One region of the Paenibacillus sp. FSL R5-0887 genome, then DNA from elsewhere that is predicted to be linked to it. Evidence: riboswitches for the same ligand, from Rfam matches in the RefSeq annotation. Region 1 holds a riboswitch; each other region holds the start of a gene.
What was found. A riboswitch is a leader RNA that binds a small molecule or an ion and turns the genes downstream of it on or off. The one in region 1 is predicted to bind cyclic di-AMP.
Positions count from the first base shown of each region.

Region 2: linked by a shared signal. The riboswitch ahead of MKY14_RS01920 (KamA family radical SAM protein) and the one ahead of MKY14_RS07365 (APC family permease) in region 1 are both predicted to bind cyclic di-AMP.
Region 3: linked by a shared signal. The riboswitch ahead of MKY14_RS26850 (C40 family peptidase) and the one ahead of MKY14_RS07365 (APC family permease) in region 1 are both predicted to bind cyclic di-AMP.

Region 1 covers NZ_JBBOCE010000001.1:1,638,521-1,647,195, forward strand. The annotation lists gene murB (UDP-N-acetylmuramate dehydrogenase) at 1-835, opposite strand, end outside; gene MKY14_RS07345 (ABC transporter ATP-binding protein) at 986-1,786, opposite strand; gene MKY14_RS07350 (FecCD family ABC transporter permease) at 1,842-2,876, opposite strand; gene MKY14_RS07355 (FecCD family ABC transporter permease) at 2,876-3,931, opposite strand; gene MKY14_RS07360 (iron-hydroxamate ABC transporter substrate-binding protein) at 4,152-5,147, opposite strand; gene MKY14_RS07365 (APC family permease) at 5,351-7,168, opposite strand; cyclic di-AMP (ydaO/yuaA leader) riboswitch at 7,293-7,452, opposite strand; gene MKY14_RS07370 (disulfide oxidoreductase) at 7,647-8,111, opposite strand; gene MKY14_RS07375 (DsbA family protein) at 8,108-8,675, opposite strand, start outside.
Region 2 covers NZ_JBBOCE010000001.1:435,290-447,531, forward strand. The annotation lists gene uvrA (excinuclease ABC subunit UvrA) at 1-1,411, shown strand, start outside; gene MKY14_RS01905 (YdeI/OmpD-associated family protein) at 2,351-2,920, opposite strand; gene MKY14_RS01910 (DinB family protein) at 2,977-3,492, opposite strand; gene MKY14_RS01915 (helix-turn-helix transcriptional regulator) at 3,575-4,486, opposite strand; gene MKY14_RS01920 (KamA family radical SAM protein) at 4,620-5,795, opposite strand; cyclic di-AMP (ydaO/yuaA leader) riboswitch at 5,927-6,070, opposite strand; gene MKY14_RS01925 (AraC family transcriptional regulator) at 6,119-7,786, opposite strand; gene MKY14_RS01930 (ABC transporter substrate-binding protein) at 7,926-8,951, opposite strand; gene MKY14_RS01935 (HAD family hydrolase) at 9,478-10,140, shown strand; gene MKY14_RS01940 (mannitol-1-phosphate 5-dehydrogenase) at 10,183-11,388, shown strand; gene MKY14_RS01945 (alpha-L-fucosidase) at 11,480-12,242, opposite strand, start outside.
Region 3 covers NZ_JBBOCE010000002.1:2,028,292-2,040,533, reverse strand. The annotation lists gene MKY14_RS26870 (4a-hydroxytetrahydrobiopterin dehydratase) at 130-417, shown strand; gene MKY14_RS26865 (c-type cytochrome) at 499-855, opposite strand; gene MKY14_RS26860 (GNAT family N-acetyltransferase) at 983-1,468, opposite strand; gene MKY14_RS26855 (C40 family peptidase) at 1,658-2,149, opposite strand; cyclic di-AMP (ydaO/yuaA leader) riboswitch at 2,155-2,297, opposite strand; gene MKY14_RS26850 (C40 family peptidase) at 2,660-3,088, opposite strand; cyclic di-AMP (ydaO/yuaA leader) riboswitch at 3,146-3,284, opposite strand; gene MKY14_RS26845 (hypothetical protein) at 3,503-4,333, opposite strand; gene MKY14_RS26840 (M1 family metallopeptidase) at 4,345-6,351, opposite strand; gene MKY14_RS26835 (YwhD family protein) at 6,455-6,961, shown strand; gene MKY14_RS26830 (AbrB/MazE/SpoVT family DNA-binding domain-containing protein) at 7,041-7,514, opposite strand; gene MKY14_RS26825 (transglycosylase domain-containing protein) at 7,720-9,786, opposite strand; gene MKY14_RS26820 (hypothetical protein) at 9,968-11,146, shown strand; gene MKY14_RS26815 (DUF1934 domain-containing protein) at 11,773-12,216, shown strand; gene argS (arginine--tRNA ligase) at 12,213-12,242, shown strand, end outside.

The sequences.
Region 1 (8,675 bases):
GGATTAGCCCGATGTAATCACTGGCTGTTGCATTATCTGCATTCACAATAAATCCCGCATGCTTCTTGGATACCTCAGCACCGCCGATTCTTGTACCCTGTAAGCCGCTCTCTTGAATTAACTGACCTGCAAAACGGCCTGGAGGCCGCTTAAATACACTCCCACAGGATGGATACTCAAGCGGTTGCTTCGATTCACGTAAATAAGTTAGTTCATCCATTTTTGCCTTGATCGTTAAAACATCACCGGAAGTCATAGCAAATTTGGCCTCAAGTACAATATACTCACCGCTTGCGAATACACTTTTTCTGTATCCCCATTGCAGCTCATCTCCTTGCAGAGTTACCAATTGCCCGTTCTTATTTATAGCTAGTGCACTATGCAGGACATCTTTGATCTCACCGCCATAAGCACCTGCGTTCATATAGAGCGCTCCACCAACTGTTCCTGGAATGCCACAGGCGAACTCAAGACCCGTAAGCTCCTTATCACGCGCATATCTGGAAACATCAATTATTTTGGCACCACATTGCGCATATAAGAGATTGTCGCGAATTCCCATTTCGGTAAGTCCTGCTGTTTGCAGAACGATTCCACGTACCCCTCCATCACGGATAATCACATTGGAGCCATTCCCAAGTACCGTAAGGGTTATCCCATTTTGTTCTGCATATGTAACAATCTTTTGAATTTCATCATAAGTAGCTGGTGCAGCCAAAATATCAGCTTTGCCGCCCATTTTAGTGTACACGTGATCTTTTAAATTCTCATGACTTTTCACTATTCCTGCAGTCATTAGCTGCTCTAGATCATCTTGAATTTTGTCAATATTCATGTTTTCATGCTCCTTTAACCATGTATAAATGATGGTCCTTGATCTATTTTAAAGAGTTATTATGAAATTGTAGGCAACCACAACTGTAACAACGAACAGGCTCCCTTGTCAATGACGGGAGCCTGTTCGTTGTATGATTTTAGATGATAATTACACAGCTTTATAGGCAGCAAGCTCGTAAGGAAGACACAGTGGCACACCCGTACGTGGATCCGGAACGATATCCGCTTCAATTCCAAACACTTCCCGCAATACATCTGGTGTCATAACCTCAGTAGGTGAGCCTTCGCTAACCACAGTACCGGACTTAATCGCTACCATATGCTGCGCATAACGAGTAGCATGATTCAAATCATGCACGACCATGATGATGGTACGGCCTTCTTCCTCATTCAGCTTTTGCAAAAGCTGAAGAACTTCGAGCTGATGCGCCATATCTAGGAACGTTGTAGGCTCGTCAAGGAATAAAATATCTGTTTCTTGAGCCAACGCCATAGCGATCCAAGCGCGTTGACGTTGTCCACCAGAGAGACGGTCAATAGGGCGATCATGAAAAGATTCCATGCCCGTAACAGAGATGGCATTGGAGATGATGTTGCGATCTTCTGCGGTCATCGTGCCAAATCCCTTTTGATGAGGGAAACGACCATAGCTGACCAGCTCAGATACCGTCAGACCGTCAGGAGCCGTTGGGTTCTGCGGTAGAATCGCTAGCTGACGAGCAACCTCTTTAGTTGAAAAGTTATGGATCGATTTGCCGTCCAGCATTACGGTGCCACTCTTCGGCTTCATAATCCGGGCCATCGTTTTGAGGATTGTAGATTTACCGGAGCCGTTAGCGCCCACTAGTGCGGTGATTTTCCCCGTAGGGATAGACAAGTTCAATCCCTTAACTATAGTAGCCTCAGCATACCCAATACTTAATTCTTCTGTATTCAAACGTTCTGACATGATCTACAACTCCCTTAAAAGTTTTATGGAGCTATGCTCCTAAGTATGAACTAATTTACGCTTTCGACTTGGCGAGTAAATATAAAAAGTAAGGTGCGCCAATAATCGCAACCACAATGCCAGTAGGAACTTCGGCAGGTTGCAATACCCATCTACCAATGGTATCAGCGGTAATCATAAGAAGCGCCCCTGTCAAAGCACTAGCAGGTAATAACACCTGATGACGGGGTCCCACCAGCCTGCGAGCCAGGTGTGGTGCTATCAGGCCGACGAAGCCAATACCTCCACTTACCGCGACGCAGGAGCCGGCAAGCGCTACGGCTGTTACCAGAAGGAGAATACGTTCCTTCTCCACACGCATTCCTAGACCTAATGAAGTATGGTCCCCTAGATTCAATACATTTAGAACCCGGGCTTTATAGAAGGCGAACGGTAACAGAATCGCGATCCAAGGCAGCAAAGCAAGGACGAATCTCCAATCCCCACCCCATATTTTCCCGGCGATCCAAGTAGCTACAAATTGATAATTATTAGGATCAAGCCTAAGTGCCAATACAAGCTGGCAAGCATTGATTCCTGCAGCGACCGCAATCCCGATAAGGATCAGCCTTGTAGGAGACAGACCATCTGCCTTCCGGTAGGCAAGAATATAGATTAAAGCTGCGGTCAGGCCAGCCCCACCAAGCGCTAGGAGAGGCAAGACAAATACCGGAGCTGCTGTTGTAGCCGGAAAAAACGAGATAAAAATGATTACCGCAAAACCTGCACCAGCACTTATGCCCAGCGTAGCCGGTTCTGCGAGTGCATTACGTGCGAGACTTTGTAGAATACAGCCCGATACTGCAAAGCCCGCTCCAACTAACAATGAAATTACGATGCGGGGTAATCTGAAATCAAATAAAATAAGCTTTTGCTGATGTGTTCCATCACCCATGAGTGTATGTAATACCTCTAGTGGGGATAGACGCATAAACCCTGTATTCATACTGACTATAAACACAACGACGATCAGTATAGCAAGGAGCACTAACACCGTTAAGGCGCGTGTGCGGCGTTCTTTTTCATCTGGAGTAAGGGTTAATTTGGGCATTACAGCTCCCCCTTCCGCTTACTCGCTAAATAAATAAAGAACGGTACGCCGATGATGGCAATTAAAGCTCCTAGCGGTGTCTCATAAGGTGCATTTATCATTCTTGCGGCAATATCTGCAAAGATAATCAATAAGCTCCCTAGAACTGCCGAGCAAGGGATAATCCAGCGGTAGTCCACTCCAACGAAATAACGTGTAACATGTGGAATAATTAGTCCTATAAAAGCAATCGGGCCAACCGTTGAAACCGCACTTCCAGCTAAGATAACCACAACAATCATACATGCCAATTGAACTAACCTTGTCCGCTGCCCCAGACCAACCGCAACTTCTCTTCCTAAGCTGAGCAATGTGACGGATCGTGATAACATCATCGCTGCAATTAAGGCTACGGCCACCCAAGGGAATATAATCTTGATCTGAGTCCAGCTAGCTCCACCCATCCCACCAGCTAACCAGAAGGCTATGTCCTGAGATAAGTTGAAAAGAATAGCTACTCCCTGACTAATAGCAACCAATAAAGCACTAACTGCCGAACCTGCTAATGTCAATCGCAAGGGGGTCAGGCCATTAAAAGAAAGCGAACCGATTCCGAATACGATAAAAGAGGCCACAGCGGCACCGATAAAGCAATACAACATTAGTGAAGTGAATGAGAGTGAGGGTGCAAAAGCAAATACTATGGCCAGCGCTACCCCTGCTCCTGCATTCAAACCTAACAGCCCTGAATCCGCAAGCGGGTTTCTTGTCATCCCCTGCATGATAGCCCCTGCTACTGCGAAGCAAGCACCGACTAAGGCGCCAGCAATAGCACGTGGAAATCGCAGTTCTCTAATCACCTGATGTTTTTGTAAATCTGGATTGAAATGAAATATAGCTTCCCATACCGTAGCTAACTTGATATCTGCCGCACCCACTGAGACCGAAAGTGCCAATCCGAAGGCAATGGCAGCAAGTCCAAAAATAAGAATACCAATGGCAGCTGCCGGTCGGGTATGTAGAGCTTTTTTGGGTTCATTTTTAATACGATTTGCGAAATCTGAGGGTGAAACCATGAGTCGTCTCCTTATTCAATAGTTACAATGGTTTATATGATAACAACAATCATTCTCATTATCGCAAAAATATTTATGTTGTACAATTGCAGGATCGATTTTTCCGTACTATGGGATTGGTTTATAAAAAAATGGTGCAGATCTTTGTATCCCGAGATACTTGATCTGCACGCCCTTCCCCACCGAAATGATCAGTCTCATTCATGGTGAATTACGACTTTTATTTCACAAGACTTTTTAGCACATCGTCAATGATTTTTCTGCCAGCGTTCGCACCACTGTAAAGCCAGCTGCTTGTTGAGCTCATTTCATGCACATTTCCAGCTTTTACAGCTGGGATGCCCTTCCAGATTGCACTATCTAGGATCTCCGAACCCTCAGTCTTATCACTATTTACAAGGAAAATATGATCTGCGGTCAGCTCAGAAAGCTTCTCTAGTGAGATCGGATTCCAAGTTGCTCTTGTTCCTACTGGGATCTCTGTTACTAAGTTAGGCAGCGTTACGCCAAGGTCTGTATATAATACAGCTCCACTGCTGCGGGTTTCGTCTACAATATAGAAGTTTTTTTGCACCAACCATAAAATAGCCGCGGACTCTTGTCCAATAGCTCCTGCAAGCTGTTCTTTCGCAGCCGCTGCTTTAACATCATAATCTTTAATGGCTTTTTCTGCTTCAGGGGTTTTGTTCAAAATCTCACCCATCTTGAGCAACGATTTGCGCCAATCTTGATTTAGTTCATCCCCAATTACATAAGTGGGTGCAATCTTATTCAACTGATCGTAAATCCCGTTCTGAACAGAAGACTCCGATGGGATGATAATAAGATCCGGAGCAAAGCTGGTTACAGCCTCTAACGGAAGGTCGTAACTAATTGTAGGAACATCCTTCAATTCAGTGGCCAGATAATCCTGAACGCCGTTTGTAACTGACCATTGAGCTACTGGAGTTACACCCAGAGTTACCAAAGAGTCTTCCAAATATGAACCCAGAACGCGCTGTGGATTAGCCGGAATCGTTACTTTATGACCCATTGCATCTGTTAACGTCTTAGGTGCAGCAGGTGCCTCTGTAGATTCTGCTGTAGGCGCTGTTCCTGCATTTGATGAGCTTTCAGCATTATTATTACCACAAGCGGAAAGTATTAGCGTCATCACTATTAGTCCGCTCATCGTCACTTTCATGCTTCCTGATCTTTTTCTGTTAAGCCAAAACATTAAAAACCCTCCTATATGTAACTGCTTTGATATTCAAAGGTGACCTTTACCTCTGCTTCACTTTTAAATGATATTGATTCTCATTCTCTGTGTCAACATATAAATTTCAAATTCTGTGGATTTGCAACAATTTCCTTCATATAAAATACAAAAGAGGTTATATTCCGAACGTTCCGGATATAACCTCATCTTTAATCTTCTACTTATTTATTTAAATGATACGGGACAGTCGCTACTACAACGTCCTTTTGATTCATTAGATACGAGCGGATTAAAAAGCTGGTCTGATTATGAAGCACGGCTTGCCACCAATGTTTGGTAATAAACTGTGGAATCAGAATCGTGATGTGATCCGTCGCAGCGGTCTTCCACTCTACCGTATCGATAAACTTCACTAACGGACGAATGATACTACGATATCTGGAACGAAGTACAATCAGGCGTACACCTGGATTCCATTCCTCCCACCGTTGCTCCATCTTATGAATGTCTTCTTCATCAAAGCCTACATACACAGCAACAACATTATCTGTTAGAGACTTCGCATAGCTGATGGAATGTAATACAGCACGTGTAACCCCTGCAACAGGAACAACTACAGTACTTCCTTTAATTACAGGTTTATCCGTAGCCGGACATATACGCAGTTGATCCGCAGTGTTCAAATAGTGCTTATGAATACGGTGGAACACGAACATTACAGCAGGTAAGAAAATGAATGCCATCCATACGCTCGAGAATTTAGTAATGATAAATATAAGCGTAATCGTCAATGTAGTCAGCATACCGATGGTATTTACTACAAATCTTTTCACCCATCCAGCGGGTCTTGTTTTGATCCAATGCACCATCATCCCCAGTTGGGATAAGGTAAAAGGAATGAACACGCCTACCGCATATAGTGGAATCAAACCTTCCGTATTCCCATGGAATGCAGTCACAAGTATGATAGACATAACTCCTAGAAAAATAATGCCGTTTGAGAAGCCAAGGCGGTCACCACGGACCATAAATGCATGTGGCAGATATTTATCTTTTGCAAACATAAAGGCAAGCAGCGGAAACGCTGAATATGCTGTATTAGCTGCCAAGAACAAAATCACTGCTGTAATCCCTTGAATGAAAAAGTACAATCCGCCACGGCCAAAGGTCGATTCAGCGATCTGAGAGACAACCGTAGCCTTTTCATCTGGCACAATCCCATACCAATACGCCAGCACAGTGATTCCGGTAAACATAAAGCCAAGGATAAGTCCCATGATCATTAGCGTCTTGGCTGCATTCTTCTCAGCGGGTGCTTTAAAGTTTGGGATCGCATTAGATACGGCCTCAACCCCCGTTAGGGCTGAACAACCAGAGCTAAACGCTTTTAATAGTAGAAACAAACTTACATTAGATACGGCGCTGCCTATTTCAGGAACATTCGCATGCGCGCCACCCATTGCATATTTAACGATACCGGAGATAATCAGAACAACAATCGAAACCACAAACAAATACACTGGAATTGCGATAAATGAAGCCGATTCAGTCACTCCGCGAAGATTAATGATTGTTAATAAAACGATAACAGATACAGCGATGAGAACAGTATGATTATGAAGACTTGGAAAAGCCGATGTGATCGCATCCGTCCCTGCCGAGGCACTAACCGCTACGGTAAGAATGTAATCCACCAATAATGAACCCCCAGCGAGCAGCCCTGTCGGAATACCAAGATTACTCTTGGCTACGATATAAGCTCCGCCTCCTTGCGGATAAGCAAAAATCGTCTGCCGATAGGATAAAATCAGGATGGCCAGCAGGCCCAATACGGCTAATGCAATTGGCAGGGAATACCAGATGGCAGTAAACCCGGCAGCCACTAGTACAATCAGAATTTGTTCCGTTCCGTAGGCTACAGACGAGAGCGCATCAGAAGACAGAACAGCCAGTGCTTTAACCTTGGATAACTTTTCATGATCGAGTTCATTCGACTTCATCGGACGTCCGATCAATAGTCGTTTTACCTTGCTTACCATGGTGGATACAGTTCCTTTCTTTGGGAGCTGAAACGGAATTTCCGTGCGCTGTTTTCATCGGTGGATTTCATAAATGCAGACACAAAAATAAGCATACGGAAATGATCCGCATGCTTATGCATGGTCATTTTCCCACCTTGCTTACGAGGTTAGCTGGCGGATTCGGGCTGTGGTTATAGCCCTACGGTAGAGGTCTGTTCGACCCGGTTCCGATTCACCCCATTGGCATGAATGCCAAGTTTGGTTCCCCCGTTTTTCCTAAGAAAATTCAGCGCATATTCAACTTCTCACAAGGTCTAATATTAGTCTACAAAGTGCCTACAGTAAAGCGTTGAAAAAAATGAAAAAAGAATGAAAAAACATCCAATAAGCTCAAATATAGCGTCTTATTGGATGCTCTCTTTCATTATCTTCAATTATCCCTCTAGCCCGTGATTTTAATACCTTTTCAGCTTTTTTGTACCTTCCAAAGTAAAAACTAAAATCCTAAGCTCTCCTCAGCATCTACTTCAATCACTTCTTCTTCCCTACGTCCATACCAAAGAAGGAGACTTATTAGAGCAAACGCTATTAAAGCTAACAAAGGAATCGTTATAAATCCGAAGTAGTTCAAGTAATCTTTATTACAAGGAACACCAACTGTACAAGGTAGAACTTTACTTAACGCTGGAATCTTCTGTTCCGCATAATGATAGATTGAGATACTGCCACCAATCAAACTTAATGGAAGCACATAAGGAATGATGCGCTTATCTCCACGGAAAGTGGCAATTCCCAATAAAAATAACTGCGGATACATAAAAATCCGCTGAAACCAGCAAAGCTTACAAGGTTCATACTTCAAGACTTCACTTAAATACAAGCTACCAGCTACAGCAACCAAAGAGACGAACCAGGCCAGATAGAGGCAGTTACGCTTGCAAAAAGATAGGAATTTTGTCACTTTGCCTCCACTGCTTTTGCGGCGGTGTTAATTTCAGATGTAATCGCTTCAATATCGAAAGGTTCAGCCGTTTTCACTCCATTAATGTAGAGCGAAGGCGTAGTTGTCACGCCTGCGTCAGTTGCCAACTGAATGTCTTTCTTCAGCTCATCTGCATAAGTTTTCTCTTGGATGTCTTTACGCAACAGATCATAATCGATCGCTAATTTCTCTTTTTCAGCAAGGCTTACCAAGAAATCCTCAGTGGCCCATTCCACGCTCTCATCCCCTTGCTGCGCATACACAGCATCATAGAACTTCCAGAATTCATCCTTATTCTGATGGTATACAGACAATGCAGCTAGTGAAGCTGTCTCAGAGTCAGGACCAACGAAAGCCATATTTACAAAGTAAAGAGCTGCTTTTCCCTCGTTGACAAAATCTTGAACAATTTTCGGTTTCATGGAGCCAGCAAATTGGGAACAAGCTGGACATTTGAAATCACCAAATTCAACAAGCTTAACAGGTGCATCCTCATTACCAATCCTAGGTAGCTCACTGTAATTGAATTCTACCGGTTCTCCT
Region 2 (12,242 bases), 1.2 Mb from region 1:
ACGGATTATCGATGTTGGTCTTGGTTATCTTTCCATGAACCGTCAGACGGTCTCCCTCTCTGGTGGAGAGGCACAGCGGCTGCGCCTTGCCTCATTGCTGGGGTCAGGTCTGACTGGAGTGTTATACATTCTAGATGAACCGACGACCGGGCTTCATCCGCGGGATACTGTTGGCCTCATTCGTGTGCTTCAGGAGCTGCGCGATTTGGGTAATACGGTGCTCGTTATCGAGCATGATATTGAGATGATGCGCGCTGCCGATCATATTATTGATATGGGTCCGGGTGCTGGTCTGGACGGAGGGCAAGTTGTTGGCGAGGGCAGCATTGAGGATTTGATGGCAAGCGAGACTTCTGTTACGGGAGCCTATCTTAGAGAAGAGCGTAATAAGACTGCTGCATACGTTCGCCGGAAAGGTGACGGAAAACAAATCACCATCCGACAGGCACAGTACCGGAATATTGATATCCCGGAGGTTTCATTCCCTCTAGATTGTCTAGTTTCTGTAACTGGGGTTTCGGGTTCAGGCAAGTCGACACTAGTCTTTGATATTCTTGCGCAAGGCAGTGCGAAAGAACATGAGCAAATAGGCTGTGCGGAGATTGCGGGCTTAGATCAGGTTGGAAATATAGTGATCTTTGACCAATCGCCCATGGGTAGAATGTTGCGTTCTAATGTAGCGACATATACAGATGTATTCACACATCTGCGCCAGCTGTTTGCTGCATTGCCGGAGGCGAAAAAAAGAAAACTGACCTCCAAGCATTTTTCCTTTAACACACCGGGTGGACGCTGCGAAACCTGTCAGGGTCTTGGGGTGCTGACTGTAGACATGAATTTCTTACCCGATCTGGAGGTTAAATGCCACGCATGCAAGGGGAGAAGATTTACGGATGAGGTTCTCCAGGTGAAATATGATGGATATTCCATCTCGGATCTGCTGGACATGTCCGTACAGGAAAGCTTGCCGATTCTTAAGTCGGAAGCCAAAATGGCGGGGATTATCGAGACATTGTGTGAGGTGGGTCTCGGTTACCTTAAATGGGGACAATCTGTCAAAACCTTATCCGGTGGTGAAGGGCAACGGATTAGACTGGCTAAAGAGCTGAGCAAACCTTCCAAAAACCATACGCTCTATCTGCTTGACGAACCAACAACAGGCCTTCATCCGTCAGACATCAAGCAGCTCCATACCTTATTGAGCAAATTGGTTGATACGGGAAATACCGTCGTAGTTGTGGAGCACAGTTTAGAGTTGATTCGGGAGTCCGACTGGGTGATTGACATTGGCCCTGAAGGTGGCGTTGTGGGCGGTAAGCTTGTAGCTGAAGGTACACCGGAGCAGGTTGCTGAAGTGCGGGAATCCTACACAGGGATGTTCCTGAAACGGATTCTGGCTGAAGGGCTGTAACTTAATAAAAGAGGTGCCCAAAGCCATGAAAATGGCTGGGGCACCTCTCTTTTTTTGAACTTAAACCAAACCTCTGCTCTCAACTCTAAACTTCGTCTGAACGTCTGAACCAATCTCATTCGCGCGTACTTAGCACTTTCGGAATAAGAGATGATCATGAGTCAATGGTGTTTGATCCGCAGATGATTAGGATACGGTAGCATCAGACAGCGAAAGACAGCGAAAGACAGCGAAAGACAGCGAAAGACAGCGAAAGACAGCGAAAGACAGCGAAAGACAGCGAAAGACTATGCTTCGGCGGTATCGGACTCAGCAGACCAGCGAATGATCATTCTTCGGCGTGTCGGACTCAGGAGACCAACGTATGATCATGCTTCGGCGTATCGGACTCAGCAGACGTTATAAGCAGGAAAATCCGCCATTTGGAGTATTATCGGACCGCATAGCTCCTATTGGCGGGAAAATCACCGTATAAGAGCCTGATTCTAAGAAATAGCTGCGCTGGAGTCCGATGAGTTGCTGAAAAGGCGATAAATTAGTAAATAGCGTCATTGGAGTCCGAAAGCCTCAGCAGGAGATCATAGTAGCAGTAGCAGTAGCAGTAGCAGTAGCAGTAGCAGTAGCAGTAGTAGTAGTAGTAGTAGTAGTAGCGGTAGACCCAGCGAAAGACTATGCTTCGGCGGTATCGGACTCAGGAGTCCAGCGAATGACTATGCTTCAGCGGTATCGGACTCAGCAGACCTTATATGCAAGAAAATCCGCCATTTGGAGTATTATCGGACCGCATAGCTCCTATTGGCCAAAAAAACGCCTTATAAGAGCCAGTTTCTAAGGAATAGCTGCACTGGGGTCCGATGGATTGCTGAAAAGGCGATAAATTAGTAAATAGCGTCATTGGGGTCCGAAAGCCTCAGCAGGAGATCGTGCATCTAGCGCAGCTTAATAATCTAGCAGACGTCCATTATCATGCCATTGCCCGTACATTTTATTTTCTTTAGTGTTTGCTATGAATTTGTCTAATTTACTCTTAAATAAATCTGGCTGATGTTTATTGCTTTGGATCGTGTCGATCCGAACTCTTTTATAAAGGGCTGGAAAGGCCGTGAAATTCTCATATACTTGCCTGTCCTCTTTTAGCCGTTGCTCTATAATCTTATCTACTATAAAAGAATCAGGGTTCATATCAGGAAGTATCCGTTTTCCTTCAGCACTCATTAACCCCAGCTTTTCGAGGCGGCGGACACGCTCTTTATTCAATTCAGTCCAAGAGCTTTTGTTGCTTCGGGGAGAGAGTCTTTGCGCCAGCTCCGTTTCCGAAATTTTCTTTTTCACTCCATCGATCCATCCAAAACACAAACATTCCTCAACTACGTCCAAATATAGCAACGTTTCTGAGTTTGGCGTCATACTAACGAGTACCCAACAAGATTGTTCAGTCTTACAATTCTCCTGCAGCCAAACTCTTAAATCTTCTCTCGTTTTCACTGTAATTAGATTTTCAATCTCCATAATTAAAATACAATTTCCTTTCTAGGTATGGAGTGGAGCGTCTTGCCCATCCGAGATTAAATAGCTTCCGCAGGAACCTGATACCAAAAAAGAGCATAGTCATTCATGGTGGAAGCATGGCCTAACTGCCGTAACATAGTAGATACATTGCCTCTATGATAAGTCCCGTGATTGGCGACTTGCAACACAATTTCTGATAGGCGTGTTTGGCGGATTCCGGCGAATGGATTGTCAAGCAGAATGGTTTGCTCCAAATCGGATTGGTTGTGTAACCATGCTTTGTATTGTTCTGATAGCTGGGCAAAGATATTTACGTATTCATCCACAGAATCTAGAATGCTCAAATTTAGCGGGATACTTTGTTGAAAAGCCTCTGGCATGGCAGTGCCTGTTAATACAAGATACCACATCGTATCAACCGCATAGATATGGCTAAGGGCATGAGCGATGGTGGGAAATGAGCTGTTCACTTCTTGACTTAGCACAGAAGGCGGGAGTTCCTTGATTCTTCCCAGGATAGTTTGGTTTGCCCAAGTGTGGTATTTAAACATTTCTACTGTATAATTTGTCATTCGTACATTCTCCTTTTGAATGGTCATGGATTTGTTTTTGTTACTGTAGTTAATATAAAAGAAGAAGTATGACATCAGACTGTCATACTTCTTCATAAAGTTTGAGTGTGTTTTGAAGCTGCTCTTTTAAAATACCTCGCAATGCAGGGGGTTCGAGGACTTCGGCGCCGCTGCCAAAACTCAGCAGAATGGACCAAAGCCAATGTGCTTCCAATGGCTTATACACAGGAATTCGCATCGTCATGCTTTTATCGGAATGAAATTCCTTGTCGACTTGATGAAACTGATCCAAAGCTTCTGCCAGAGCCTCAGGGCCTACCCGGATCACTATTTCCTCCACCTGATCTGCCCTGTTTGAACAGCCGGCCTCTTTGGGTACCTCATGTTGCGAATGAAAGGTATCCTGCGTCAGGAACAAATTCAGCATCCGGGAAAGTCGGAACTCCCGATAGTCCTGCCGTGTCCGGCAATAACCATAGATGTACCAGTTGCTATATTTAAAATGAAGCTTTACTGGTTCCATTTCACGGGTTGTACGTTCATTTTTTACACTGATGTAATCAAAACGGACAACATTTCGTTCCGATATAGCCGCACGTAAAAGAGGAAGTGCGTCAGGATCCGTACGCCGGGTTTCAAGATCCACCGCGAGACTAGAGGTCTGTGGCTCCGTTCCAATCGTTTGCAGCCGTTCAATGGTTCCTTGCGTATGCTCATCTTCAAAAACGGAAGAAAGACTGTTAAGTACAGTAATCAGAGAAGTGACATCATACGAACGGAGCAGGCTTTTATCCATTTTATATCCGTCCATTATGCCATATCCACCTTTAGTACCCTGATACGATACGACCGGGATGCCAGCGGCACAAATCACATCGATATCCCTATAGATTGTTCGCTGGGAAACCTGAAACTCTTCAGCCAGCTTGGAGGCAGATAAAACTTCGTGGTTCAATAGCTTGTAGATCATAGAAATCAATCGTTCCAATTTCATGTGTGCATTCCCACCCATTAGTCCATTTCGTGTTACAGCGTGATTATATCATAGATTTTTTCGGGCTAATTTTGGGAGGGAGGAGTTTTGTTGTTGGCGATGAAGAAATATCCTATGACAGAGTCGATTAAATCTATTTACAGATTAAATCCGCAGGCTCGCCTGATAAATCATTAACAGAAATAATAGCATCGTTTTTTTTCACAGGTGGGGTCCAATATTGCTCATTCCCAGGCAGGTCATCGAACCATTCGGCGTCCTTTGGACAATCTAGAATCATAAATTTTCCGTATTCCTGATCTCTGGATTGATGGTATTTGAGATAGGCTTTTCCGTTATCAATGGCGAGAATTTCTATTTTTCCTGAGGTGTGGCTCATGGATAAGCGTACTCTTTTGCCAAGTCCTGAGGTTCTGGCTTTGGCTTCTTCTACAATTTGATAGACTTGCTCGAGCGGTAATACGAAATCTCGGTTTCCGGCTACGGGCCGGTTCACAAAGAAGTAGTAGGGTGTAACGCCAGCCCATGAAAGCCGGTCCAGTAGTTCCCCTAAAATAACGGGATCATCGTTGATGCCTTTGAGGATGGGGGTCTGATTTACGACAATTGCCCCTGCGTTGTGGAGAGCTTTAAATGCTTTTTTGGCTTCAGGTGTGATTTCACGAGGATGATTGATGTGCGCCATAACATAGATTCGTTTGTCTTCGGTAGAGTAAGTACGAATCAGCTCCAGCAGCTCTTCGTCTTCAGAGATCCGCATCGGATTAAATACGGGAATTTTGGAACCTAGTCTAATGATCTTAACATGCTCAATGCTTCTTAGATTTTCAATAATGGATCTTAGCTTCGGTGTGGAGAGAATTAAACTGTCCCCGCCCGTAAGAAGTACGTTGTTAATCTCCGGATTCTTTGCGATATACTCCAAGCCCGGAGAGACATCAGCCATCGCCTCTTTCACGTCATTTCGGAACAGACGCTTACGGAAACAGTAGCGGCAATAAGCCCCGCAGACCTCGGATACAATCAGCAGTGCAGTTGTTCTATACTTGTGCTGACAACCAGGTACCACATAATTCGTGTCCTCATCGGAGGCGTCCCAGCGCCCATATTCCAGCAGTTCACCTTCGTTAGGAATAACCAGCTTACGGATGGGATCATTTGGATCATCCCAGTTAATTAAAGACAGATAGTAGTCATTTACACGAAAAACAAATTTGTCCGTAATTTCTTTCAGATTCTCTTTTTCCAGCTCAGACAACATAGCTATTTTGTTAATATCCGTGAAGTACTTTACCTTTTGCACGTACATCTCTCCTTTGTCTCGTAGTGTGAGAAATGAGGGAGCCTTAGTGTCAAAGGCCAATCTACTGCCAGCAGGGTCCAAAAAAGCACAAAAAGAGACCCTTAGCAAGGGTCTCTGGTTATGTAAATAACATGAAAAGCAGACCCATCCACTGCTGACGAGGTTAGCTGACGGACTCGGGTAAGATGGTACCCTACATTCTAATGCTCAATGATTCGCCCCAATTAACTGGTTCCCCCGCTTTTCAACTGTAAAAGTTGGAAATTAAGCGTAGATAAAGTATACCCTATCAAGTTTTGAAAAGTCAAAAGAGAATCCTAGATTCACTTTCAATTGTTAGCGCTACTTCCGCCGAGTAGTTTAGGCAACAGCGTTAGCAGCTTCTCCCGGGTTAACGCATCACTAGAGTTCCATTTGCTTCCGTCGAGCAGATAAACATGTTCCTGACGTACTGCCGGGAGACTGTTCCAAAGTGAACTGTCTAGTAATCGTTCCATCGCAGCTCGCGAGTCTTTGCGTTCCGGAATGAGCATGAAGATATGATCTCCGGCGTAGGCAGGCAGTCGCGTTGGATCAACTTCGGCGAACCCTAACTCTTCGTCCAATATGGCCTGGATCTCTTCGGTCGGTTGTAAACCACATGGGGCATAAAGCGCAGTGGAGAATCCGGACATTCCCATAGCATATAGATGATCTCCATGATCATAGACCAAAGCAGAGGCGGTTTCTCCAACTTGAAGGGTTGTCGTGTAAAGCTGCTGCCACATGGCAGCGTTTTTGATTGTGAATGACTCCAGCCATGCTTCGGCTTCGCGCTGTTTACCTAGCCAACTGCCTAATGTCCGCATTCGGTTGTCGAGAGGCGCAAATGAATCAAAGGTGAGTGTCGGAGCGATACCAGAAACTGCTCTGTAGGCTCTTTCATCACTATTTGCCAAAATGATCAAATCTGGGTTTAGGGAAGCGGTCAACTGCGGGTCCAGTGGAAACCCGACGTTGGCGAGCTTCTTAAGCCGATGTTTATAGACGCTGTTCCGGGCGAACGCTTCATCTCCACCGATAGGCTTTACGCCTAACGCGAGAAGGTCGCCAAGTGTTTCGCCATGATAGACAATACGTTTCGCTCGCTCTGGAATCTCCACCTCATGACCCGTCCAATCCTTGACGGTAAGCTTACGACTTTGCTGATGTGCATATTGTCCGGGTGTAACTCCGGTTTTTTGCCGAAAGCGGCGGCTGAAATAGTATTCGTCCGAGAAGCCGACCAGTCTGGCGATTTCCCGCAGTGGTTCAGTCGATTCCTGCAGGAATCGTTTGGAATGATTAATGCGCAGATCCGTCAGGTATTCAAGCGGCTTTTTACCCGTAAGCTGCTGAAAGATCGGTGTATATTGCCAGATTGATATTCCCGCCAGTTCAGCTAACTGCTTCACGGTGATACTCTCTGTATAATGCTCCTGAATGAATGTTATGGTCTTTTCTACGGATTCCGTAGGACTTGGCAGGTGTTTGGAAGGGTAATTATGCTCAAAAAGTAGCAGCAGCAATTCTTGGAATTTTAATTGTCGCTTGAATTGTTGTACATCATCGGTGTTATTCCTGTTCATGAGCAGGTCTTCGACTAGTCGGATTACCTTGGTGAACGGGTGCACAATTAACTCCCGTCTGCCGGAAAGCAGCTCTCCAGAATATCGTTTAGGATGCTCGGTTGTATAAATTGCTGTAAAGGTGATGAGGTAATAATACAACGTCAGCTCCTGGTTGTCCGTACTATAGGAGATTCCAGGAGATAGTAGATAACATTTATCCGTACTTAGCATCACGCTTTGATCATCGAGGTTCAATTGTCCGTTCCCTCCAGTAAATATGAGAAGGGTATAGTCCTGGGTTGTACGCGTTATAGAGCTTGAATCGGCAGCTTGAATCATCAGTTCGGCCTCGTTTAGCTGAAATAGCAGAGAGTGGAGTGGGGGGCAGGACGATGATGTATGCAGCATGGGTTCAGCCTCCGTTCATTTGGTGAGAATGATTATCAATGAATTCATTGTATATAAAAAAAAGAAGCATATCAACAGCTGTTGACATGCTTCTTACAGTTTTTTATCAGCCTTGTGTTAAACTCTTCATCACAGAAGGTTATTTCATATTCAATAGCTGTGGAATTTCCCCAAGCAGCCATTCTCTTGTTGTCGCATCACTTGAAGTCTTCATGATGTCTTGTGTATAGACATATCCGTTCTTGACGGCAGGAAGGCTCTTCCAGATAGGGCTCTTTAATAGATTCTCTGTGGATTGTTTTGCTTCTTCTGCCACTGGAGTCAAGAGGAATATCCGGTCTCCGGCATATTCTTTCAGGACTTCCATGGATACTTCCTGGAACCCTTTACCTTCATCAAGGATCTTCTGAATAGCTGGAGTTGCCTTGAAGCCATTCTCCCCATAGAGTACCTGTGAAAGTCCGGTTGCTGCCATTATAAACAGTCTGTCTCCTGGATAATAAGTGAAGACCGCAGCCGTTTCGCCCTCTTTCATGCCTGTGGATTTCAATTGCTTCCACATGTTCTCTTCAGCGGTTTTATACTGTGCAAGCCATGCTTCTGCTTCAGTCGTTTTCCCAACAATTCCACCAATGTCCAGCATACGTTCCTGGAGTGGGGCAAAGGTATCAAATATTATAGTGGGTGCAATTTTGGAGAGCTGCTCGAAATCAGCTTCATCTGTGCCCGCATAGATGATCAGGTCAGGCTGAAGCTCCAATGTTTTTTCCAGATTGATAGGGAAGCCTACATCCTCCACACCTTGTAATTGATCTTCAAAAACCTGGCCTTCACCCATAGAAAGAGGATAACCTACCGCTTGCACACCAAGTGCGAGCAAATCGCCATAAGTTTCTCCAGAATAGATAATTCGCTGCGGATTCACCGGAATCTCTACAGTATGCCCTATGTAATCTGTATAGGAACGAGTAGTCGCTGCTGCTTCATCTGTACTGCTATCTGAGGGTTCTGCTGAAGGTACTGCGGTTGCAGCGGAAGAGTTCCCGGTTGCGTTTGCCGTACTATTGGCAGAGGATTGTTCCTTTGAGTTTCCGCACGCTAGTAGCAATGTACTCAGCAAAAATAGTACACATACCACAGCGAAGGACTGTCGTACCTTGTTCATATCTTATTGCCTCCCTATTATATGTAACGACCACCAATAATGATAATCATTCTCGATTAAAATATATCATAAATTAAAGCCTCTTTTTACTCAATGGACAAAAAATAACCCCGTAATTTGATTTGTACAATCAAGTAAAAAGGATGTGTTTAAAATTATTTTGAATTATTTTTAGCTGCTTGGAAAAATACTCTAAATAACAGCAATCGAGAGAAAGAGAGGGAGCTTGTCTTCATAATAAACTTGGCAAAGGAATCCCTTGAAGCACATAGGATTGTGGTGTTTTTTTGAATCTGATTACTGTTATGTATTAAGAAGTTCAGGTGATGCAAAAATCCAGGTTTGTCCACATTGATTGTAATCGTTATCATTACGTGGCATGTTATCTACCGTGCTTGACGTCAGTAGAAGGGCTTTGTTATGGTTTTTATAGTCAAACGCAAGCCGAAATAGCTTTTTGTAGAATATGCAGAAGGTTTTGCGTAAGATATTCTAACCAGACATAATACGAGGGAGATGGTTGATTGTGATCAAAGGAATTATTTTTGATTTTGACGGAACGATTATCGACACGGAGACTGCTTGGTACACCGCATTTAACGAGGCTTATGCAGAATATGGAGTGGATCTGACGCTTGAACAATATTCCACCTGCATCGGCACGAGCTTGAACAGTTTTAATCCTTATGAATATTTAATGACTGATCTTAAGCTAGCGATTGACAAAGAAGAGTTCAGTAAGGCTGTTAAACAGAGACACAGCAAACTTATGGAGCTTGAAACAATACGACCAGGCATTCAGCATTATCTTGATTCCGCCAAAGCAGCTGGACTACGCATAGGGCTGGCCTCAAGTTCTTCACTGGAATGGGTGGAAAAATATCTGAATCAATTGGGTATTCGCGAGTATTTCGAATGTGTTCGGACTGCCGACCATGTGGCAAAAGTGAAACCAGATCCGGAGCTATATAACCAAACGTTAGCTTGTCTTGGAATCACAGCTGATGAGGCGGTTGCTATCGAGGATTCACCGAATGGATCTAAGGCAGCGGCAGCAGCTGGCATCCGTTGCATTGTGACGCCTAACGAAATTACTAATTTTCTTGAATTCGATAAGCAGCACCATAAAATTGATAATCTAAGTCTTCTTGAATTTGATCATGTAGTTACTCAACGTTGCTTCGTATAGAGAAACCGAGAAACTAAGTTCAAATTAAAGGGGGATACCAAATTGAGAGCCGTACATTTTGGAGCAGGCAATATTGGCAGAGGTTTTATTGGGCCTATGTTGTCGGACTCCGGTTACAATGTTTGTTTCGTCGGAAGAAATAAGAGTAAAATTGCCCAATTGCAAAAACGTGGGCAATATCCTGTCACCCTAGCTAACAAGAACCGGGACAGCTTTATTGTTGATAATGTTACTGCAATCAATCTGAATGATACTGAGGACGTTACTAGAGCTATAGCAGAAGCTGAAATTGTGACAACTGCCGTCGGAATATCCGCTTTAAAAGATATTGCTGAGACCATTGCGCAGGGCATCGAACGAAGGCTTGAAAATAGCAGAAATCTCAACCCTCTTCATATCATTGCCTGTGAGAATGGGATTGGAAGCAGTCAGAAGTTGAAAAAATCAGTTTATCGGCATATGAAGCAATCCTTCAAGGAACTTGCTGACCGCAATGTCGCTTTTCCCAATGCGATGGTGGACCGGATTGTACCTATGCAGAAAAATACAGATTCACTTGAAATCCTCGTTGAACCCTTCAGTGAGTGGGTTATTCCCCGCAGTGGAATGATTGGTAATTACAATGAAATTAAAGGCGTCCATTATGTGGATTCGCTGGCGCCATACCTCGAACGGAAGCTATATACTGTGAATACAGGTCATTGCAGTGCAGCCTATTTTGGATACCTGGAAGGTTATACTAGCATTCAAGAAGCGATGTCTGATCCCGAAATCAGAGCTCGTGTTCACGGGGTGCTTAAGGAAACAGGGGCCTTATTGGTGCATTTATATGGCTTCAAGCCCATAGAACATGACCGGTATATAGAAAAGATGATGGAACGATTCACTAACCCCAACTTTAACGATAAAATTACACGTGTCGCCCGCTCTCCGCTTCGCAAGCTTTCACCTAATGATCGACTCGTAAAACCGGCAATGCTTGCTCATGAACTTGGTTTTGAGACCTCACATTTAGTCTCAGCTATTGCTTCTGCACTTTATTTTGATCATGAAAAAGATCCAGAAGCCTTACAGCTTCAAACGGACATCCGAAACCACGGGCTAAGTGAAGTCATTGCTGCACAACTAAAAATCCCCACGGAGCATCCGCTTCATGGTCGCATTATTTTGGAGTCCAACAAATTACGCGCGAGATATCCTCATAGGACTAGAATGAAGACAGTAAACGTCAGGGTACCCTACTTTTAATATAAAACGATGGTTATAAACCTATAAAAGAGTGTTCTCTGCAGGATGGGCAAGAACACTCTTTTTATAGGTTACGAAGGTCTGTAAGTCTCTAATCCAATTCAATCCGCAGAACAACCGGAGTCTCACTGCGAACCGAGGTCGTTTTTATAACCAAGGCTTCATCGGTTCTTTCCCATGCAGGTTGTTCCTCAAAACCTAAGATTTTGATCTGTTTAATCATCCCATGGAAGTGCGCAGAGTTTTCTTTAAGGGATTTGATTTGCACTATACCGTTGTTTGGATAGACAAGAACAGTAGCGTAAAGATAACTGCCTTTTACCGTAAAGCGGATATCTTCACTAGTGAAAATTTTCGTGATCCCATCTGTAAACTGACCTTCAACGATCTCTGTAGGGCCTTCCCCGAAGGTGCGCCAGTAGGTCGTATCATAGATTGCTTCACCATTCACCTTTAGCCATTCTCCGATGCCAAGCAGAATTTCCTGATCCTGAGCTGGAATGCTGCCGTCCGCTTTAGGACCTATATTCAGCAGCAAGTTGCCGTTTTTGCTTACGATATCTACTAGATCTCTGATAATTTCTACGGCAGATTTATAATCATTTTCCGGTGTATAACACCATGAATTTTTAGCAACTGCTGTATCCGTTTGCCAGAAATAAGGTTTAAGCTCGGAGAAATGACCTCTCTCAATATCTGGGATTGCTGAGCCAAACATGAAGGCATCATGCTTATAATTGATTGCAACCGGAGTTCCCCATTCCTCTCCCTTATTGTAATAGTAAGCGGCGAACTTTTTGAGATAGGGTTTGAAGGCAGCTGTATGAATCCACCAGTCAAAGTAAAAGATTTTC
Region 3 (12,242 bases), on a different contig from region 1:
TCGAAAATATCGCCTTTATCCTGGCACATCCCTTGGACCTCAGAAGCTAAGGGATGTTTTGTTTAACGCCTATGTCAAGTAAAGGGAACTGCGCACTTTACTGCAATTTTTTGTAAGGGAGGAAACGAATTGTTATTTACGGAAGAGGAACTGCGTGAGGAGATCACCAAGCTGGAGGGGTGGAAGCTGGATAATAATGTTATGGTGCGAAAATATATGTTCAGCCAATATATGAAGGGCATTGCGTTCGTTGATGAAGTAGCCACGATTTCAGAAGCCTTCGATCATCATCCACATATTACGATTGATTATAAAACAGTTACCCTGCGACTTGAATCTAATGAAGAAGATGGGATTACGGCTCTAGATCTTCGAGCGGCGCATGAATTTAATGAAGCCTTTGAAAAAAATCATTAGTTTAGCCAAAATCATAAAATAAACGCCCGTGCATAGATAGTCACCTATCTCATACACGGGCGTTTTTAGTTGCTTGATGGGTTACTTTTTCTCTGAGAGCCAGAGTGCGACGTTGGCGATCTCTTCAGGGGCTAGCTTCTCCTTAAAGGAAGGCATTTGACCACGTCCTTTGGTGACGATGCTGTAGATTTCCTCAGCGTCATGCTGGCCGCCTTCATTCTGAAGACTTGGTCCAACTCCACCTTGAAGCTGATCGCCGTGACAGGTGATACAGCTGGCTTTCACGGTTGCTTCTGCCTTTGCTGCGTCCAGTTGAACTACCGGCATCGTGGGCTTATTTTCTTCCGCTACCTCTTCTTTACCCGGAAGTGTAAACATGAGTACTACCGCAAAGGCACAGGCGGCAAAAAACAAACCGCTCATGATCCATTTCTGCATCCCAATTCGTCCCTTCTATGTAAGCTGCTCCCTACATTATAGCTTATGGTGAAGCGTTATCATAGGGTTTGTGACAAAAAAATGAACGAGAATACAATCATTCTTATGAAATATCTGGTATTTAATATCATTTATCATAGACCATGCAATAAAAAGGTTTGTCTCCTGTAGGTGTGCGGCGTTCATACGTATCTGTAATCGTAAATCCACATTTTTGATAAGTTCGAATGGCGCGTTGGTTCCAGGTCAGGACTTCTAGATCTATCTCTCGATCAGGATAACGACTCAAGGCTGTCTGGACGATGGCATCTACGAATAGTTTGCCTAAACCATGGCCGCATAGATCGGGGCGCATCCCAACTCCTAAACGGACGACTCCTTCCATCGGGAACAACTGTGCGAATCCGCACAAAACCTCTTGTTCATTTAATATGGAGATATATTGTTCCTCCCGGAGCTGCGGATCGCCAAACTCGATGCCAAGAGCCTGCATCTGCTCCCACGGCATCCAGCCATAAATATTATATGGGGGCGTATAGCTCCACTTACAAATAGCTTCTCCGTGAATTGCCTCCATAGGAACAACATGAAAAGTTACCGAGGGATTTATCATAAAGTCAACGATCTCCTTTCACGAGGACATTGCTATATTACTAATTATATACAAAATGGGGGAGGTTCGACTCAGAAACTTTATATGAGAGGAATGTTTTACAAATTATGAGAGGGGTAAATAAGTAATAAGACAAAAAAACAAGCTCTCCTCCAAGAGTTACCTTGGAAAAGAGCCTATGTACGTTACTTATTGAACATCATCATTGTCTTCCGATTCAGCAGCAACCGATTGGTAAGCGTCTGTGCTCATAATGCGCTTAGCACCAACGTAGCGTTTCACGTAGTAGCTATCACTCAGAGAGCTAATCGTAACACCGCGTGAGGTAGAAGCGTGTGCGAACTTACCTTCACCGACATAAATGCCGACATGGGAGACACCTTTGCCACTTGTATTGAAGAATACAAGATCTCCGGCTCTTATATCATCACGGGAGATTGCTGTGCCCATTTGATATTGGGAACCTGATTGGTGTGGAAGGTTAATGCCAATCTTATCAAACACATACATTGTAAATCCGGAGCAATCAAATCCGTTAGTGGATATACCGCCGGATACGTATTTAGTACCGATGGCCTTGTCAATCACTTTATCCATTTTGGAATCTGCGAAAGCGCTTCCTGCTCCGATGGTGAGGATGATGGAAAAGCTTAGTACTGCTGCTGCTAACTTCTTCTTCAAAAGTGTATACCCCTTCCAAATGCCTACGAGGTTAGCTTAAGGGTTCGGTTGAAGGTCCCCTATGACCCCTCTATATAATGGAGGTCAATTCACCCAAAGTTGGTTCCCCCGTTTTCCTAATAGTTAGGAAACTCGGCTCATACTGTTGATTAGGATTAGCTTGTAATCAATACATGACAAAACCTTTGTAAATAACAACTTAATGATTACAAAAATGTTACTAAAATCTCACTGCGCTAATTGTAACAAACAGAAAGCCGCTTGGCAATCGTTTTTAACATATTAATGCAGAAAAATTGGCATTTTTACGGTAGAAAGGCATATGTAAGCGTTAATAATGACCTAATTTTTAATATAATTGCAATTTTTATCAAATAAACGTGTTTCAATTGGGCTCTATTAGTGTAAAAATATATTATGGAAAAAAGAAAAACCCGAATTTGATTACGGGAATAATCAGATTCAGGTTCATATAGTTGTAATTATGAGGTTATAGTTGTGAGGAAGGTTTCAATCGAAGGCTACAGCTTGATAAGCTGAAGTACTCATTACTCTTTTAGCGCCAACATAACGATTGGCCCAGTAGGCCTGACTGAGTGAAGTGATGGTCACTCCACGCGAAGAGGACGATTGTGCGAATTTTCCGTTTCCAACATAAATGCCGACATGGGATACTCCATTGCCAAGTGTGTTAAAGAACACTAGATCACCAGAACGCAGATTGCTTTTGGATACAGCAGTTCCAACGCTATATTGAGCTTTTGATGTACGAGGTAAAGTAAGACCCACATTCTTGAATACATATTTTGTAAATCCAGAGCAATCAAATCCGGCAGTGCTTGTACCTCCGGTTTTATAGGCAACTCCAATAGTCTTTGAGATTACAGTGTCCATCTTAGAGTCGGCAAAGGCGCTTCCTCCACCAATAGATAATGCCATTACAAGTCCTAGCGCCGCAGCGACGCATTTTTTTCTTAAATTATGTCTTTTCAAAAGATGTACTCCTTCCAAGGCCTGCGAGGTTAGCTTAAGGGTTCGGTAGAAGATTCCCTATGATCCCTGTAAAGCGAGATCAATTCACCCAAAATATGGTTCCCCCACTTCCCGGTGCAAAGGAATTAGGCGTGTTAAGCACCAAGAGAATGACGTTTCGACAGTTACACTTACGATAAATACATTTAGTTATGTAGGAATCGTTTCAATTGATTACAAAATTGTTACTAATAGCACAGGACTTATTGTAACAGAGCTTTTATGATTTTGCAAATACTCTTAAGTTATCCGTAATGAGAAAAAGTCCCAGCTCCTGAATACAGGAATTGGGACCTTTTTATTATGTCAAATAAGGTTAATTTATTGTGGAAATGCTTTGCTACACCATAGATGATATTGTGCAGAGATTCCCCACATTTTTAAGAGCGTAGAAGGTAGTGGTGAGATTTGCCGTATTATAAGTGCCGGCAGGCCGGGACAGAACAGACCCGTCAGTCCGCACACTAGCAGTAAGAGCAAGCCTCCCGCACCAAGTACAATGGAAACACCTATAGCAGGAATCAGTGACCGCAAGCAGATGAACAGTGAGGAGAACATTCCTGTACCGCCGGTGTAACCAAACTGCATATATAGAAGAAACAGGCGCACGATAAAAATATATATAAGCCATGCCAATACGTATGGTACTAAATGAAGTAACAAAGTGTAGTTAAACAAAGAGGATAAGAACAGCCCGTACATTTTTGGAGCAAGCCAGTAAAGCGGCAGCAGGGTCAGCACCCATTCGATTAGGCTAAAGACTAAGACAGGTAGTCCATAGATCTTCATGCCGGGGAAAAAGAACAGCCCGCGCTCGCCCTTTCGCTCCTGGTGCAGCTCATGCAGCAATCCTGCCCTTATGAAAGGAGAAAGCAGAAGTCGCAAGACAACAAGTCCTAGAAGCATCCATAACCAAGTGCGTATCGTAGGGTCAGTATTCAAGCTGAACTGTCCCTCGATATAATACAACAGTCTGCCCATACCGCTGCCGCCGGCGTCTTTATCTGGATAGCGCAGTAGAATTGGAATAATGGCAGATCGGATGAAACCATACATAAAGTAGCCCCAGAGCAGTCGGTAGATGAAGAGCAGAATTAAAATATAAAATTGCTCCTTCATGCTTTGCCAGCCGCGGGTTATCGATGTTCTCACAATCATTCACCTCACCAGACAAGAGTTCCGAGCACGGTTTCAAGTAGTTTAGTTACACTTAACGTCCAGCGAGAGAGCGTCTTGGGCTCTATTTCCGCCAGCCTAAAGTTGTTTAAATGTTTGCTCTCCAATAAGATGGAATGCTCAGGGTCAATCTCAGCAGAGAGAAGAGGCTTATCGCTTAACAATTGAAACGTAGTCTCTGCTCCTTCACCGTTCCAGACCCGCTGCACCGAAGAGCTGTCGGCGAATGTGAATTTCACGGGAACATCAACGTAATGGCTCCCTTTATTTGAAATCTTCACTAATGATTCGTAGCTTTGAGCATCGCCGCTGTTATTTTTTTTAAAAGTAATCGTATCTACTGAGAAGTCAGGCGCACCATCACCATAAATGTAATCATCGAAATAGGCCTGCCATGATTTTTTGGTTACCTTCTCAACGACTTTCTGAAAATCTGACGTAGCGGGATGCTGGAAACGGAACTTACGAGCGTAGGAGGACATGATGTTGTTCATTGCTTTGGTACCTACCTGGCGTTCGATATCTTTAAGTACAAGCTTGCCGCGGATATAAACATTTCGGCTATAGGAATCCGCCCCTGCATATTTCCACGTTTCCAGATTTAACGGCTCAGGTATAGTTACCAGGCTGGCCTGTAAAGGCAAATTAGACTTGATACCGTATTCTTGTTCCATAAGTCTGTCTTCGGCATAGGAAGTAAAGCTTTCATCCAGCCAGGCCTCCTCGAATTCATTGCTGGCTACCATACCGTAGAAGTATTGATGGCCGATCTCATGAATGACGGTTCTTTCAAGTGAGGTATCTGGAGAAGAATCCGCGGCCCCAAAGGCTGTAATAAGGGTAGGATATTCCATTCCTCCCGCGCCGTTTCCCTCCTTAGGTGGGACGATAATAGACAGCGTAGAGTAGGGATAAGGGCCATACCATTTGCTGAAGTAGGTCAGGGCAGCCTTGGCAGCTTGAAGGTAACGCTCTTGTAAGTCTTTGTGCAGTGGGTCGAGATACACCTTAATTCGTACTCCAGGCACTTCCGGCGTAGAGAAAGCTTCCTCTGCTACTGTAAAATCAGGGGATGCAGCCCAAGCGAAGTCGTGGACATCATCGGCGTAGAACTGATATATTTTTTGATCTTGTTTGAGCTTGGCATTTTTTACAGGAAATCCGGTCGCAGCCACCGTATAGTTGGAAGGAACGGCAATCGTTACATTAAAGATGCCAAAATCACTGTAAAACTCAGAGGTCCCGTGATACTGATGCAGGTCCCAGCCTTCTTCTTTAACTCCGCGTGTGCCCTTAGGCTCGTATACACTAAGCTTAGGGAACCATTGCCCAGCCATAACGAAGTTACCTGAAGCACCCATGCGAGCAAAGATTTTGGGCAGCTGGACTTCATACTGAAGCTTAAGTGTTACACTTTCCCCACCATTAACAGGCTGAGGAAGATGTACCTTTAGAAGCGTCTTATCGTTGATATTGCCGTCATCAGGTTGAACATATTGCACTCTTTGCATTAGCGAAGTTCCCTCTGTCGTGCGCAGATCGGTCAGCGTCATATTTCCGAAGCCGTTCTCAGGCATGCTGTCGCCTCTGAGCGTCCCCCCGGATTCCTTCATAAAGGTGGTATCTGATGAGGCAAATGCATTTGGATACATGTGAAAATATAAATCACTTACTGGCTTTACTCCGGGGTGTGTCCAGGTTACTGTCTCAGAAGCTTTTAAGGTTTCTGTGTCAGGAACAAGCTGGACATCAATGTGATACTCGACTACCCGCTGGCTTAAAGCCTCCTCTGCCGGGACAGGCGCGCTCTCAGGCAATACCTGCTGTGGTACGGCTGCAGGCGCTGTGCCGCTGGAGGACTTGGCCTCTTTTGAAGCAAAGCTAGTAACAGAAGCTGTTGAGCTATCCCCTGAAAAGGCCCATATTCCTCCTCCCAGCAGCGCGAGGATGGCCAGGGTCGCAAAGATGATGTACTTTAATGACAGTGACTTCATAGTGTGATTCCTCCCGTGACAAGCATCTACGGGATGTATATGTTTGCAATCGCCGCATTATTAGCTAAAATTAAATTATTCGTAAGAGGAAGGGTGTGCACTCGTGGACAACATACAACCGGAGGGCAAGAAACAGATTGCCTTAAATATTGTGAACGCTAAAAGTAAACATAAAGGCTTTGGAGCAGGCTCTATAGATCTCAACAACGTTTCACCTGTCATTATTGATGGTGATGTGGCGGTTATTGATATCGGTGCCATGCATGCCAAGAGCAAGGTGGAAAAAGGAATTAAATTTTCCATGAATCGTGAAGATGTACCGAATGGAAGACAGGTTTGGGTGGTATGGGTAGCGGTAGACCGTACATTGGAAGCTCAATTTTATGGTGGAATCACAGCCTGTGAAATGTGGATTGATACAGAAGCGCGCCGCGGATGGAAAATTCTTGCCGAGCATGTCAATAAGCTGGATGCAGCTCTTAAACGCAAGATCGATGTGGCAGGGCTTGGAGCCATTGAGAAGTCGGCTCTCAAATCCCTTCTGATCTCTCATAATGAAGCATGGTGGAATGCATCCTCAGATGAGCTTAAAGCTGCACTGACTGAATAGTATAGGAGCCTCCAGAAGGGTTATCCGATATAAAAAAAGCTTCGACCTCCGGAAATAGGAGCGTCGAAGCTTTTTTAATTTATGATTTGCTTGTACTGCTAAGCTTGCGTTTGAGCTGACTCACTCTGGCTTGGCTAATCCCGAGGATTTCTGCAAGTTCTTTTTGGTTGGCATAGGGATGATCTTCAATAGCTTGTTCCAGACGTTGGCACATTTCCTCTGTCTTCGACTTTCGGATGCTGGTGTTGTGCTCTGGTGCCTCAACAACAAAATCCTCACGTGACTCTGGCAATTGAGACATGCGTTCAGGATCGACAATTTCTTTTAGACAGCTGCTACAAATAAACTGCTCTTTATAGTAGGTGACATGGTCGTGGCTTCTGCAAAATGTACACTCTGTCGAGGTGTACTTCCTAAGGACGATGATTTTTTCGTCTAAAACAAAAAATTCGATAGGATCACCAATGTCGATATTACGCGTCATACGGATTTCTGCGGGAACCACAATTCTCCCAAGACTGTCTAAACTCCGGATCATGCCTGTATCCTTCATCCCATGTCCCTCATTTACATCATTATATTTTGGTTTCTAATAACTATTATAGCAGTAATTGTGAGTTAAGAGAATGGGGTAAGCATAATAAATAAAACGGTTACATCCCTTATGCGACAAGTGATATTTGAATTTAGAAATCCTGTTGTTACTACAATATATGACTTATAAAAAAAGAAAAACCCCTTCAATATAAATGAAGAGGCTAATTCAACCACCAGCGTTTAATGTTCTTCCATAGGGAACGATTCTCTTCAGCAGGATCTACCTTGCTTTGTGTGTCATCGACAGCAGGAGCGGCGCCAGTTCCATGCAATTCGCAGTATTCGGTGGGCTCAGTTCCACTAATAAAGGTTTCCAGTTCTTTGTCGGGACATGCTGCTGTAGCAAGTTTACCGGATTGCGGATTGACGTATACGCTGACCACTCCATCTGGAATGGGGAAAATTTTTGGAGGGACATTTTCCAGCGCTTTTTCAGTAAATTGGGCGAAAATAGGAGCCGCACGCCGTCCGTCGGTAGTTGCGATGTCGCGCCCCTTGTCGTATCCAACCCAGACTGCCGTGGATAGCTCCGGGGTGAATCCTACCATCCAGCCATCTGTATCCGTAGTGCCGGTCTTGCCGGCTACCGGACGTTTGATTATGGAAGCCACACGATTGCCCGTCCCCCCAGTCTCGAATACCCCCTCCATTAAACGAGTCAGGACATAGGCAGCTGAAGGTTCTACGACGGTTACTCCTTTGGGTTGAGGTGCTTCATACAGGACCATGCCATTTGAATCGGTTATTTTTAGAATGGCTGTGGTCGGCATTTTCTGACCGCTGTTTCCAATTACAGCAAAAGCCGCAGCCATTTCAAGCGGACTGATCGGTGAAGTGCCTAGTGCCAGCGAAGGTACGCTTTGAAGTGGACTGTCAATGCCCATCTTCGCAGCCATTTCGCTCACTTTATCCGCGCCGATCTTCATAATTGTATTAACAGCATAGATATTGTCCGATGCTGCGATAGCTTGCCGCATATTAATTTCACCCAGATACTTATCCCCAAAGTTTCGGGGCTGATACGTTTTGCGGTTGTTATCATAATGAAACATCGTTGGCTGACTATTGAAGACCGAAAGTCCTGTCATCTCTTTGGAAGAGAGTGCGGCCAAATACATAATCGGCTTAAAGGAAGAACCCGGCTGGCGTGTGGTGGCCAAAGCATGATTGTACTGGTTGGTACGATAATTTTTTCCGCCGACCATTGCTTTGATGTAACCGGTGCGAGGATCGATGGATACAAGCGCAGTCTCCAGATCACTAGTTTGATCCATCTCTGTGTCAACAGCATTTTCTGCGGCATGCTGCATGTCAGGGTCAAGGGTGGTATAGACATTTAGTCCGCCTTGCTCCAGCTCATCATTACTGATGTGGAGCGATTCTGTAGCCAAATTGCGGATATAATCCCGGAAATAAGGCGCAGCTACAAGCGTATCCTTTTGCCCTTGCGGCTTGAAGTTTAAGTTCTCTTGGACAGCTTGTCCGGCTTCTTCCTGAGTGATATTACCTAAATTCGCCATGACGGTCAGGATGATTCTCTGGCGGTTTTTAGCATTGTCCATGTGGTTGTATGGTGAATAATAGGTAGGTCCCTTTGGAATTCCAGCCAGCATGGTACTCTCTGCCAGGTCTAAATCAGCTGCAGATTTACCAAAATACATCCGTGAGGCTGCTTCAATGCCGTAAGCACCGTGGCCATAATAGATATTATTTAAATACATGTTCAGGATTTCATCTTTGCTGTATTTCATCTCCAGCTGCATCGTATAGACAGCTTCTTTAGCCTTGCGCGTCCACGTTTTTTCATGGGATAGGTAGAGGTTACGTGCGAGCTGTTGAGTTAGCGTACTAGCACCCTGCGACCGGTTCCCCTCTTCCAGATTGACAAGAACAGCTCGTGCCATCCCTTTCAGATCAAATCCGGAATGCTCATAAAATTTACGATCCTCGACTGCTAGTGTAGCTTCAATGAGCAGGGGAGAAATTTGACTTAATTTGACGGGTTCACGGCTGCGGCCGTCTGAGGTAAAGGTGGCAAGAACATTGCCCCGGGAGTCAAACAGCTTGGAGCGCACATCATCGCTAATCGGTGGAAGATCTTTTTGATATAGATAACCGAGCAGAGCTCCGGTGGTTAATACAAATAATATGATCAAGGCTGCCAGCAGCCGAAATAAACGCCGGAAGCGGCTTTTTCGTTTCGGTGGATTCGTTGATTCGCGTGTCATGGCACCAGACTCCTTTCTTTCATATTATGGGGAAGGATCTGGAAGGATATTCATTAGGGATATGGAGGGTAACAAATTGTTTCTATTTTGTGATTGTTTAAGGTAGATAGGGTATCCTCTCTGGCGGTATAACAGAGTAGGGATTGTGAGTAAGGGTATATACATATTAGGAGGTGTCATCATGAAATGGACGAAAAGGATTCATAAGACGACAATAACCGCCCTCTCGGCGACGCTTATTATGGTTTCAGGCTGGAGTGCACCTGTAACTTCTGTACATGCTGCACCAGCACCAGCGACTTGCGGCACGGCAGATCACGGCTTGCTACAGGCCCTGCAAAACAAGCATTCAGGCGATGTATCCACACCGCTTAGCTTTTCTGATGTTCAGTTTTTGAATGGGAATATTGGACGGGCAGCAGGTAATGGATTTATGATTGGTACCTCTGACGGAGGTTGCCATTTTCAAGAGATCTATCAAGGCCAATGGAGCTTCAAACAATTCGATTTTCCCGATAATGTACATGGCTTTGCTCTTGCTTCTGTAGAGGAGGGGCAGGCTCAATATTTAATTGGTACCTCTAACGGTGGCTCGGAGTGGAAGAGACTTTCGAACAATGCCGTCAGCTTTGAAAGAATAAATTTTATCGATAGTAAGAAAGGTTTTGCTTATGAGAGAGCCGCCACGTTTTACACCAAAGACGGGGGGCTGAGCTGGAGTAAAATTTCCACCCCACCCAATACACGAGGCGCTTATTTTAGTGACCGGAATACCGGCTGGGCGGTTGTAATCGTGCCGGGAAGCGGATATCGGGTAATGAAGACCACAGATGGAGGGGGAACTTGGAGCCTTTCACTGAAGGCGGCTTTTGCCGAGCCCGAGTTTGGACAAATCTCCGCTAAGGGAGATCAGGTCGCTGTAGTGCTCTATGGCGGTACGGGGATGAGTCAGACCTCCTACTCGCTGTATGAAAGTGCGAACAGGGGGAAAAGTTGGAATCGTGTGATCGCTCAGGAAACTGCCGGCGGCGGGCCTGCGCCAGGCAGTGGCAAGGCTGAATTCAATAAAGGGCCAGCCGCTGGCAAACCCGGGAACCTGCAGCTTGTGGGAAACAGCACATCTTTTTTAGTGGGATTTTCTCCAGCAGCAGAGAAAGTGGCAGTTGGACGCTCTTATAACGGCGGTAAGCAATGGACTAATCTTCCGGAGCTCGCTGGTTATGACGGGGTAATCTCCTTCACTAGTAATAAAGAGGGCTGGCTCGCCATCCGTGAGCTTGATTACTCTTCCTTGTATGTGACCAAAGACGGCGGAGCTTCATGGGAAAGCAGGTTTTCTTTAAAAGTGACGACCCAATAATTCTCTTCAATAAAAAAATATAAGGGTCCGAAGTATTGTAAACATCGCAAATAGACAGCAGAGCAGCGATTCTCCGGATACTTGGAGAATCGCTGCTCTGTATTTTTTATCCTTGGTTGCTTGCTTGAATAGTACCCTTATCAGTGGCCTTATCAGATCCCTCATCCTCGGAGGGGTACGGACCCAGTTGACGTTATTTGCAAATTTTCGGCCTTTGGGATAGGGTTTCGGACTCCAGTAACACTATTGCCTAGAAAGAGGTTCAAATGGGTTGCTTTTTATGCCAATAGCGACTAAGGGGTCCGTTATCACACCGAATATGGAATCATACTGCGTTTAAGGTCATCTATGTCCGATAGGTGCTTGGTAGGTGCAAATATAATCGAAGTAAATGATATACATAGAGAATGGACGTTCAAAGTGTGCTTTTAATCATCAATATGGTAATATTTTATGTGCTTATGAAGATATGCTTGATTCTGTATTGAAATGCTTCTTTGAACTGGATTATAGTGTACAATGGGAAAGCGAAATAGGCCTTTGATTAATATAAAAATGTTTAAGCTTTGCCATTAGACGTTTTTCTTATGCAGAATGCAGAGGCTTGCAGAATGGAGGAACGTGTGATGCCTGAAATACAGTCTGACAAATATGATGTCTCTATTACGCTCGTGAGCCTTCAAGATGGTCAGCGAAATGTTATGGAAGCGAATGGAGAAGTAACATCCAAGGGACCGCATCTATATATTCAATATGAAGAATTAGAGCAGGGTCCTCGCGGAGAGGAAGTTTCTGTTCGTACAACGATAAAGATTGCAGGCAATCAACTGAAGCTAATCCGCCATGGCGGGATTCAGTCGGAGCAGAGCTTTGAAGCTGGACGGCGTCTGCCAGGATTCTACCGCTCGCCATATACGCAGTTCAATCTTTCTACGGAAACGAACAAGCTGGAAGTTGTGCGCGAAGGGCGTTCTTTAACGGTTGCCTGGGAATATGATTTGTACGTTTACGAGGAATTGACAGGAAAGTTCGCTATTAGTTTGCATATACAGGAGGAACCGAAATTATGACACATAGTAAGAATCCGTTAGAGCTT